2 regions of the Dietzia sp. MNB45 genome follow, and region 2 is predicted to be linked to the other one. Evidence: riboswitches for the same ligand, from Rfam matches in the RefSeq annotation. Region 2 holds a riboswitch; the other holds the start of a gene.
The links. Region 2 has a riboswitch for thiamine pyrophosphate ahead of AB5G72_RS13465 (3-oxoacyl-ACP reductase). Riboswitches for the same ligand answer to the same signal wherever they lie in the genome.

Region 1 (4,203 bases), 1.7 Mb from region 2:
GGTTCCTGGGAGGCCAGCCCCGACAACCCCACGGTCTTGCCCTCCAGATCGGCTGCGGAGGTGATGCCCGACTCCGTCCTGGCGATCAGTGAGGTCAAGGACGTCGGGATCAGTGCCGCGACCGAGATCACGTCGAGTCCCTGTTCGAGGGCGATGAGCGTGTCGGGCTCGTAGGAGATGGCCAGGTCGACCCGCCCCAGGGACACCTCCCGGGCGGCGTCGGCCGTGTTGGACGGCGTCATGAACGTCACGTCGACGCCCGCGTCGGCGTAGGCGCCGGTGTGCTGCGCGGTGTACAGCGCCACATGATCGGGATTGGGGCTCCAGTCGAGCAGAACGCTGACCGGTGCGGCACCGGTCTCCCCTGGATCGGGGTCGTCTGAGGGCGCCTGACATCCGGTCAGAGCCACCGCGGCAGCGGCCGCGATCGCGAGCATGCGGACGCCGGGTCGCGTGCGGGCCCGGCGTTGGATCCTGCTGGGTCGTGTGTCCGTCATGATGGGTTCCTTTCCCCGGTGGGAGTGTTCCACGGGCAGATCAGGCGTTCGAGGATGGTCACGCTGGCGAGGAGGACGCTGGACATGATCGTCAGCACGGCCACCTGGGCAAAGACGAAATCGGTCTGGAGCCGGGGGATCGCCTGGAGCATGAGGTAGCCCAGGCCGTTGGTGGAGCCGGTGTATTCGGCGAAGACCGCGGCGACCGGGGCGAAGGTGACCGAGACGCGCAATCCGGCGAAACCGCGTGGTGCGGCGGAGGGCAGGCGTACTCGCCAGAAGAGTGACCACCGGGTGGCATGCAGGCTCCGCAGCGTGTCGATCAGCCGGGCGTCGACCGTGCGGACGCCGGAGAGAAGATTGAGGGCGACCGGGAAGAAGCACAACAGGGCCACCACGATGACCTTCGGTGCCATGCCGTAGCCGAGGGAGATCGTCAGGAGCGGGCCGATCACGATGACCGGGATGGCCTGGGAGGCGATCAGTAGTGGGGTCATGGCCTGCCCGACGGCAGGCACGAATGCGCTGACGATCACCACGGCCACGGCGACGACCACCCCGAGTACCACTCCGGTGATCGTCTCGGTGGCGGTCAGCAGCGTGGCGGAACCGAGCCGGTCGGGCCAGGTGGTCACGAGCGAGTCGAGCACGGCGAGGGGTGCGGGAATGACGTACTCGGGCACGAGTTCGAGCGAGGTGACCGTGATCCACGCGGCGAGGACCAGCAGGAGCGTGACGCAGGCAGGGGCGGCGGACTGGAGGAGTCGCACGGTCATCGGTCGGTCCCGCCCTCGGTGAGGTGCGATTCCCGGGCCAGGGCCCGGAGCACTTCCCGGCGAGCTGTGGCGAAGTCCTCGTCGCCGAGGAGGACCTCTCGGGGGCGGTCGTCGCCGAACCATCCCGGCCAGGTGCGGACCACACGCGCCGGGCCGCCGGCCTCGTCTCGTGCCAACAGGACCACGCGTTCGGCGAGGAGCAGCGACTCATCGACGTCGTGCGTGACCATGACGAGGGTGGCCGAGGTGTGGGTGATGGTGTCGCGGAGCCACTGCTGGACCTCCGCACGGGTGATCGCGTCGAGCGCACCGAGCGGCTCGTCGGCCAGCAGCACGGGTTTGCGCGCCAGCAGAGCCCGCGCGAGAGCGGCGCGCTGGCGCATGCCCGCGCTGAGGGCTGAGGGACGGGCATCGGACCAGGCGCCCAGTCCCACACGGTCCAGCATGCGCTGGGCCTCGGATCGGGCCACGCGCCGGCGCACTCGTTGGTTGCGGAGACTGATCGCGACGTTGTCGAGCAGGGACAGCCAGGGCAACAGGCTGTCGCCCTGGGGCATCAACGCGCAGGACTCCAGGCGTCGTGCGGGCCGGCGGTCATCGAGGACGGCGGCGGTCCCGGTGGTCGGTTCGACGAGGCCGGCGATCACCGACAGCAGCGTCGACTTACCGCATCCGCTGCGTCCGACAACGGCGATGTGCTCGCCTACCGGAACGGACAGGTTGAGGTCTGCGAGAACCGGGCGGAGCGCGCCCGGATAGGTGTGTCCCAATCCATTCAACGCCACTGCCGTGGTTCCTGGGCGGCTCACGAAAGCCCATGCCAGCGCATCTGACATCCCTCCGCTCGTGTGAACGAGTTCAGGTTCAGCGGGTGTGATCTCAGCCCCGTTCGGTAGGGGCACCCCGTGTCATCGAAGCTGATCTTGCGAATCAGCTCGAAGTCCGAACGTACCACCGGCACGTCTCGGGATCTGATGTGCGTCCATGGTTGGAGCGAGGCGCGGGCGGGCCGCCGTCAGTGGAGAGCGGATTGCCGGCCCGTGTCGGCGTGAGTGCGCCCCCGAGAGGATTCGAACCCCTGACCAGCCGGGTAGAAACCGGTTCGAGGGATGATCTGGCCTGCGCGAAATCGGCCTTGGCCTGCGGTGGAGTCTGCCGGGCTCAGTTTCGATCAGTCTCGAATCGCGGCAAGTGTGGGCAAAATGTGGGCAAAGGTTCTCGAATCCATGTTCTACACTTCGCCCATGCTCTGGACTGAGGATGCGCCCACCCATTGTCCCCACGGGCACGAACTCGGCCCCGACAGGGTCCTCGTCGGCTGGGACGCCGGCCGCGCCGGAAGCCTCGACCACGGCCGGCACATTTTCATCTGCCGCCAATGCGACACCATCATGCCGTGGAAGCCGAACTGTCGACTCAAGTGATCGTGCAACGCAGAAAGCCGCCCCCACCGATAAGGCGGGGGCGGCTCAATCGTGCGAGTAAGGCAGTCTGGCCTCACAGGTCGGGGCTGATCTCAGGTGGCGGGGTCTCGATGTCCTCCGGGTCGACATGGCGCTGCAGCTGCCGGACGATCCTGCGGATGTAGGCGATCGCTGCCTTGTACTTCGCCTCCACCAGGTTCAACCGTTCCTCGAGGCGGTCGATTCGCCGATCCCGCTCGGCGAGCTGCTGCTCTGTCCGCTCGTCCTGCTCCTTGAGCTGCCGCTCGGTCCATTCGCGCTGCTCGGCCATGAACGCCGCCCAGTCCGCCGTCCGGGCCTGGCTGGCGGCGGTCTCATTGGCCTCCTCCCCGGTCTTGCGGGAGAACCGGGCGGTGATCCACGTGCCGACGACGAGGATGACGGCGCCGAGGATGGTGACCAGCCCCTCGCCCCACGTCACCCTTCAACCCCACCTTCGGCGATCACCGGCCCCCGCCGCGGGCCCACCGTGTCAGCGAGGGCAGCGACAATGATCGTCAATCCGGCGAGGTTGAGGATCAACGCCCCGGTGACCCAGCCGCGTGAGGCGTCGCCGAGCGCGGTGGCCGACATGTAGGACAGGCCCCATATCAGCCACAGCATCGACACGAACGCGAGCGCATACCGGGCGAGGACACGCTGCCACACGCCTGCGAGGACTGTCGCTCCGGCGGCGATCCACACGATCGCCCACAGGTGCAGCGGCACGAGCGCGTCGATGAAGTGGGTGAGTCCGCCGGTGCTCGGCTGGTCGATGTAGGCGAACCCGCGGGCCACAGCCCCAGCAGAAACGATGCCCAAGGCGGCTACCCGCAAACGCGGGTGCAGAGGTTCCAGCGCCCGCATCACTCGAGCCTGTGCTGGCCGGTGAAGCTGTCGACGGCGTTGGCGACGTCCCCACGGATCCGCTCGAGCTCAGCGGCGATGGCCGGCGCCTGCTGCGCGAGCCCCACACGGACCGCCTCACGAGCACGGTCAGCCTCCGCGACCAGGACCGCGGGATCGAGGACCGGCGGGCGGGTAGCGGCGACCGTGCGCTCGAGCTTCTGTGCCGTCGTCGGCTGCACCCCGTTCGGCGTGAGCTTGATCGCGAACGTCGTCAGCACCGACACGACGACTGGGATCGCGGCCTTCGCCACGTCCGGCAGCTCGAGAGGCAGGGTCGCCACGAACGACAGCACAGCGACGAGGGCGCCGATGCCCGCGACGATGGTGTTGGCGTTCTTCTGGAAGAAGGTCTGCTTGCGGATCGCTTCAGCGACCACGTCCTCGATGAAGGCGTTCACTTCTTGCCTCCCAGGTAGTCGCGCTGGAACTGCTCGGGAGTGATGCCGAGCTCTGTGGCGCGGGCGTGGACCCAGTCCTCGTGGACGCGGGCGTCGACGTTGAGCATCATCCCGGCCAGCGAGTCGACGGGATTGTCACTGGTGCGGTACGCGCTTCGGGACGGGTACCGCTGTGTGAGCT
Region 2 (4,203 bases):
ACGGCAAGTGGACGCGATTCGAGATCAACGACGGTGGCACCAACACCTCCCCCGCGGCCGACGAGGGCACCGGCATCGCCTGAGCCCACCCCGCGGACACCGCTACTCCGCCTGCCCGTCACCCGCCACGCGTGGGTGGGGCGAGGCGGAGTCGGTCATTTCGGCCGACCCGCGCGGTGGACGCGTTCGCGGAGGGCGAGCATCAGTGAGTCCATGCGTGCGGTCTCCTCGAGCAGGTCCGGGACCGCATCAGGGTGGCCGGAGCGGTTGTCGAGGCAGGCGGTGTTCGCCCGCTCCAGCAGCGCGGCGAACTCCGGATCGGAGTCGGTGCGGTCCCTGACGTCGGGATAGGTGCCCTCGAGCGGGGTACCGATCCCGAGCGTGGGCCGGAGCGCGTACCACCGATCGAGGGTCTCGGTCAGCGCCTCCAGCGCCAGGAAGTAGGAACGTCGGGCTGAATCCACCGCGCGCTCGGCGGTGAGCTGGACCGGGTCGGAACCCCGCCGTAGTCGCCGGCGGCGGGACAGATCCTCCAGCCCGGACCGCGCGAGCCAGCCGGTCGCCGCGACCCAGGCGGCGAGCCCGGCGATCACCGTGAGCAGCACCAACGCAAGGATCAGGGGCATACCGTCACCGCCCCACGGCCGATGCGCCGAGCCGCCGAGCCCCAGGCCCCGACCGCAGCACCGACCCCGGGGCCGTCATGATCCCACCAGTGCGTGCAGGACGAGCGTCAGCGGCACGGACAGCAGTACCGCCGCCGAGATGCCGGCCCCGATCAGTTTCCCCAGGCCCGCCCAGCGGAGCTCCGAGCATTCCGCCTCGACGGCGGCCGGTGACAGCGGCGCCGCGAGCCGACCGGCCGCGGACGCCCGCGCCTCCGCGACGGTCGGCCAGGTCGCGGGCACGTGGGCGTGGGGGTCGTCGCCGAGCTCGGCTGCGGCGACAAGGGCACGCTGGTCGTCCCACTCGGTCAGTCGCTGGTCGAGTTCGGCCACCGCCGCCTCGGCCGCCTCGATCCGCCGGCCCTCGGCCGTTCGCGAGGCGGTGACCGAGGGCAGTTCCATTACTCCAGCTTCCCCCACCCGAGCTCGCCCGGGCAAGGGTGACCGCCGCGCCGTCAGCCCTTGACCAACCCGCCGTCCACGATGAGGTTCTGCCCGGTCACGGCCCGTGCCCACGGGGAGGCGAAGAACAGCACCGCGTCGGCGAGTTCGGCGGGGGTGATCGCGCGCCGTAGCGGCGTCCCGGAGGCGATGACGTCGAACACTTCTTCAGGTGTAGCGGCGCTGGCGTCGGTGGTGCGCAGCAGGCCACCGGAGACCATGTTGACCGTGATGCCGTCCGGCCCGAGGTCGGTGGCCAGGGTGCGGGTCAGCGAGAGCGCGGCGGCCTTGGCGGCGGTGTAGTCGTGGTACGGCACCACCGGGTGCTGGAACAGGTTGGTGCCGATGGTGACGATCCGCCCGAACCCGGCTTCCCGCATCCCCGGGAGCGCGGCCTGGGTGGTGGCGAGGGTGCCCTTGACCGCGCCACGCAGCTGCGAGTCGAAGTCCTCCCAGGTGAGGGTCTCCGGCCGCGGCCTGGCGTCGCCGTTGAACTGGAAGTCGACCAGGGCGTTGTTGACCACCGTGCTGATCGGCCGACCGAAGTGGGTGCGGGCCGCGTCGACGAGGGCGCGTACCTCGTCGTCGTCAGTCACGTCAGCGCGTAGTGCGACGGCGCGGTCCTCGCCGAGCTCACGGACGAGGTCGGCGGCGGCGGCCTCGCTGCGTCGGTAGTTGACGACGACGAGGGCGCCCTCGCGGGAGAAGGCGCGGATGATCTCCACGCCGAGTCCGCGGGCTCCGCCGGTGACCAGGACGACCTGCTCGTTGATACGCATTCCACTCGCTTCCCGGTGGTTCCTCACGGGGAGCGCGATGCCCACCTGCCCGCCGCACGATGACCGCACGACTGCCAGGCGACGCCGCCCGGGGCGACTTGCACGACATTCCTCCGCTGGAACTACCCAGTTCAGGTTCGACGGGTGTGTTCTCAGCCGCCCGGATGGGCGGCACCCCGTGTCGAGTGCGAGCCTAGGCCACCCGCGGCCGGCTGAACGCGAAGCCACACTGCCGATCTGTCCCGCGTGGCTGGACAACCGTCCTAGGATCGGCGAACGCCCCCGACGATCGGAGCCCCGTGACCGTCGCCCTGCCGACCTCGCTCGGCCGATTGCGCGCCCTGTTCTCGCAGGCGACGCCGCCGACCGATCTGCCCGCCCCGGGCGACTACCTCGTCACGTTCGTCGGCCCGGCACCGCTGAGGGCGGTGGCGCCGCGCGCGATCGCCCTCGGCGGGATGCCGGGCTGGCAGGGCAAGCGTTTCGCCCCCGGGGGCGGCGCGATGAACCTGGTCGACGACGACGAGGGCCGCCCGCCACGGGAGATCCGGCCGATGCGGGTGACGCTGGAATCCTCGTGGTTCGACGGCGGTCAGGTGATTGTCTGCTCGTACGGCGCCTCGAGCCCGGTGCCGTGGCGCTGGGTGCGCGACGAGTTCCGGCGGCTCGACGACCGGCGCCTGATCGGCCTGACCTTCGCGGGCGGGCCCTGGTCGCGGTTCGCGGCGGCGCCGCTGCTGCTCACCCGGGCCTGAGCCCGGGGTGAGCGGCCGGGTGGGTCACAGGCCCGCCCGCGGCGCCTAGGCGAGGCGACGCAGTCGCGGTTCGAGGTCGGTTCTGAAGAGCTCGAGGAAGCGTTTCTGATCGTGGCCGGGGGCGTGGAAGACCAGGTGGTTCAGGCCCGCGTCGACGTACTGGCGGACCTGCTCGACCGCGTCGTCGGGGTCCGAGGCGACGATCCACCGCTTGGCCACCTGCTCGATGGGCAACTCGTCGGCCAGACGCTCCATCTCGCGCGGAGAATCCACCGAGTGCTTCTGCTCCGGCGTCAACGACAGCGGCGCCCAGAACCGGCAGTTCTCCAACGCGGCGGCCGGGTCGGGGTCGTAGCTGATCTTGATCTCGATCATCCGGTCGATCTTCGCCGAATCGCGCTCGTTGATTCCGGCGCCCTCCTCGACGGCCGGGAGCAACTTGTCGGTGTAGAGCTCCATCCCCTTGCCGGAGGTGCAGATGAACCCGTCGCCCACCCGGCCCGCGTACTTGGCCACAACCGGACCACCCGCCGCCACGTACACCGGCACCCCACCCTCGGGCACGTCATAGAGGAACGCATCCTTGGTGCTGTAGAAATCGCCCTCGAAGCTGGTGGTCTCGCCCGTCCACAGTGCGCGCATGAGACGGACCGACTCACGCAAGCGCGCGAACCGCTCCTTGAACTCCGGCCACTGGCCCTGATGCCCGGTGGCGATCTCGTTGAGCGCCTCACCCGTACCCACACCGAGGAAGATGCGGCCCGGGTACAGGCACGCCATCGTCGCGAACGCCTGCGCCAACACCGCCGGGTTGTAGCGGAACGTCGGGGTGAGCACCGAGGTGCCCAGCTGCAGCCTCTCGGTGCGCTCGCCCACCGCCGTCATCCACGCCAACGAGAACGGCGCATGACCACCGTCGTGACGCCACGGCTGGAAATGATCCGACACCGTCGCCGAATCCATCCCCGCCTGCTCCGCCATCACGGCGAACTCCACCAGATCACGCGGACCGAACTGCTCGGCCGACGCCTTGTAACCGAGCTTCAGGGACGGGGTGTCGGGCATGTGGGGCTCCTTGGGGTCGTAGCGGTGTGATTGATGTGTGTCGCGGTCATGCGCTGATGTACTTCTCGCCGAACCGGGCGATCGACTCGCGCTTGGCGTCCAGCGGGGCGTCGTATCCGTGGCCCTCGATCAGCCACGGGATGACGATGACATCGGTGACGCCCGCGTCCTCGAGTTGGGCGAAACCGCGGCTGCCGTACCGGTCGGTACAGGCCACCTGAATCTCGAACGGCCGGCCGTCCCCGCGGTCGGCGAGGGAGCGGCCGTCGGCCTCGAGCAGTTCTCCGAGGCGGGTGATGGTGGCGGCGATCTCGTCGAATCCCATCATCGCCGAGGTCCACCCCTGGCCGATCCGGACGGCTCGGCGGAGCGCCGGAGCGGTGTGTCCGCCCACGTAGAACGGCACCTGGGCCACGGGCGGCGGGTCCAGTGTGAGGCGGTCGAAGTCAAAGTGCTCACCGTGGTACTCGAACCACCCGCCGTCACCGGCCAGCCGGA

Region 1: another riboswitch for thiamine pyrophosphate. It lies ahead of AB5G72_RS05480 (ABC transporter ATP-binding protein); the one in region 2 lies ahead of AB5G72_RS13465 (3-oxoacyl-ACP reductase).

What each region holds. Positions count from the first base shown of each region.
Region 1 covers NZ_CP163397.1:1,138,465-1,142,667, forward strand. Annotated here, with positions in the region: gene AB5G72_RS05470 (ABC transporter substrate-binding protein) at 1-497, opposite strand, end outside; gene AB5G72_RS05475 (ABC transporter permease) at 494-1,273, opposite strand; gene AB5G72_RS05480 (ABC transporter ATP-binding protein) at 1,270-2,058, opposite strand; TPP riboswitch at 2,092-2,189, opposite strand; gene AB5G72_RS05485 (hypothetical protein) at 2,518-2,697, shown strand; gene AB5G72_RS05490 (hypothetical protein) at 2,771-3,157, opposite strand; gene AB5G72_RS05495 (hypothetical protein) at 3,154-3,513, opposite strand; gene AB5G72_RS05500 (hypothetical protein) at 3,582-4,022, opposite strand; gene AB5G72_RS05505 (C39 family peptidase) at 4,019-4,203, opposite strand, start outside.
Region 2 covers NZ_CP163397.1:2,803,248-2,807,450, forward strand. Annotated here, with positions in the region: gene AB5G72_RS13450 (hypothetical protein) at 1-83, shown strand, start outside; gene AB5G72_RS13455 (hypothetical protein) at 156-626, opposite strand; gene AB5G72_RS13460 (hypothetical protein) at 702-1,067, opposite strand; gene AB5G72_RS13465 (3-oxoacyl-ACP reductase) at 1,121-1,885, opposite strand; TPP riboswitch at 1,977-2,074, opposite strand; gene AB5G72_RS13470 (hypothetical protein) at 2,185-2,640, shown strand; gene fgd (glucose-6-phosphate dehydrogenase (coenzyme-F420)) at 2,686-3,705, opposite strand; gene AB5G72_RS13480 (TIGR03619 family F420-dependent LLM class oxidoreductase) at 3,752-4,203, opposite strand, start outside.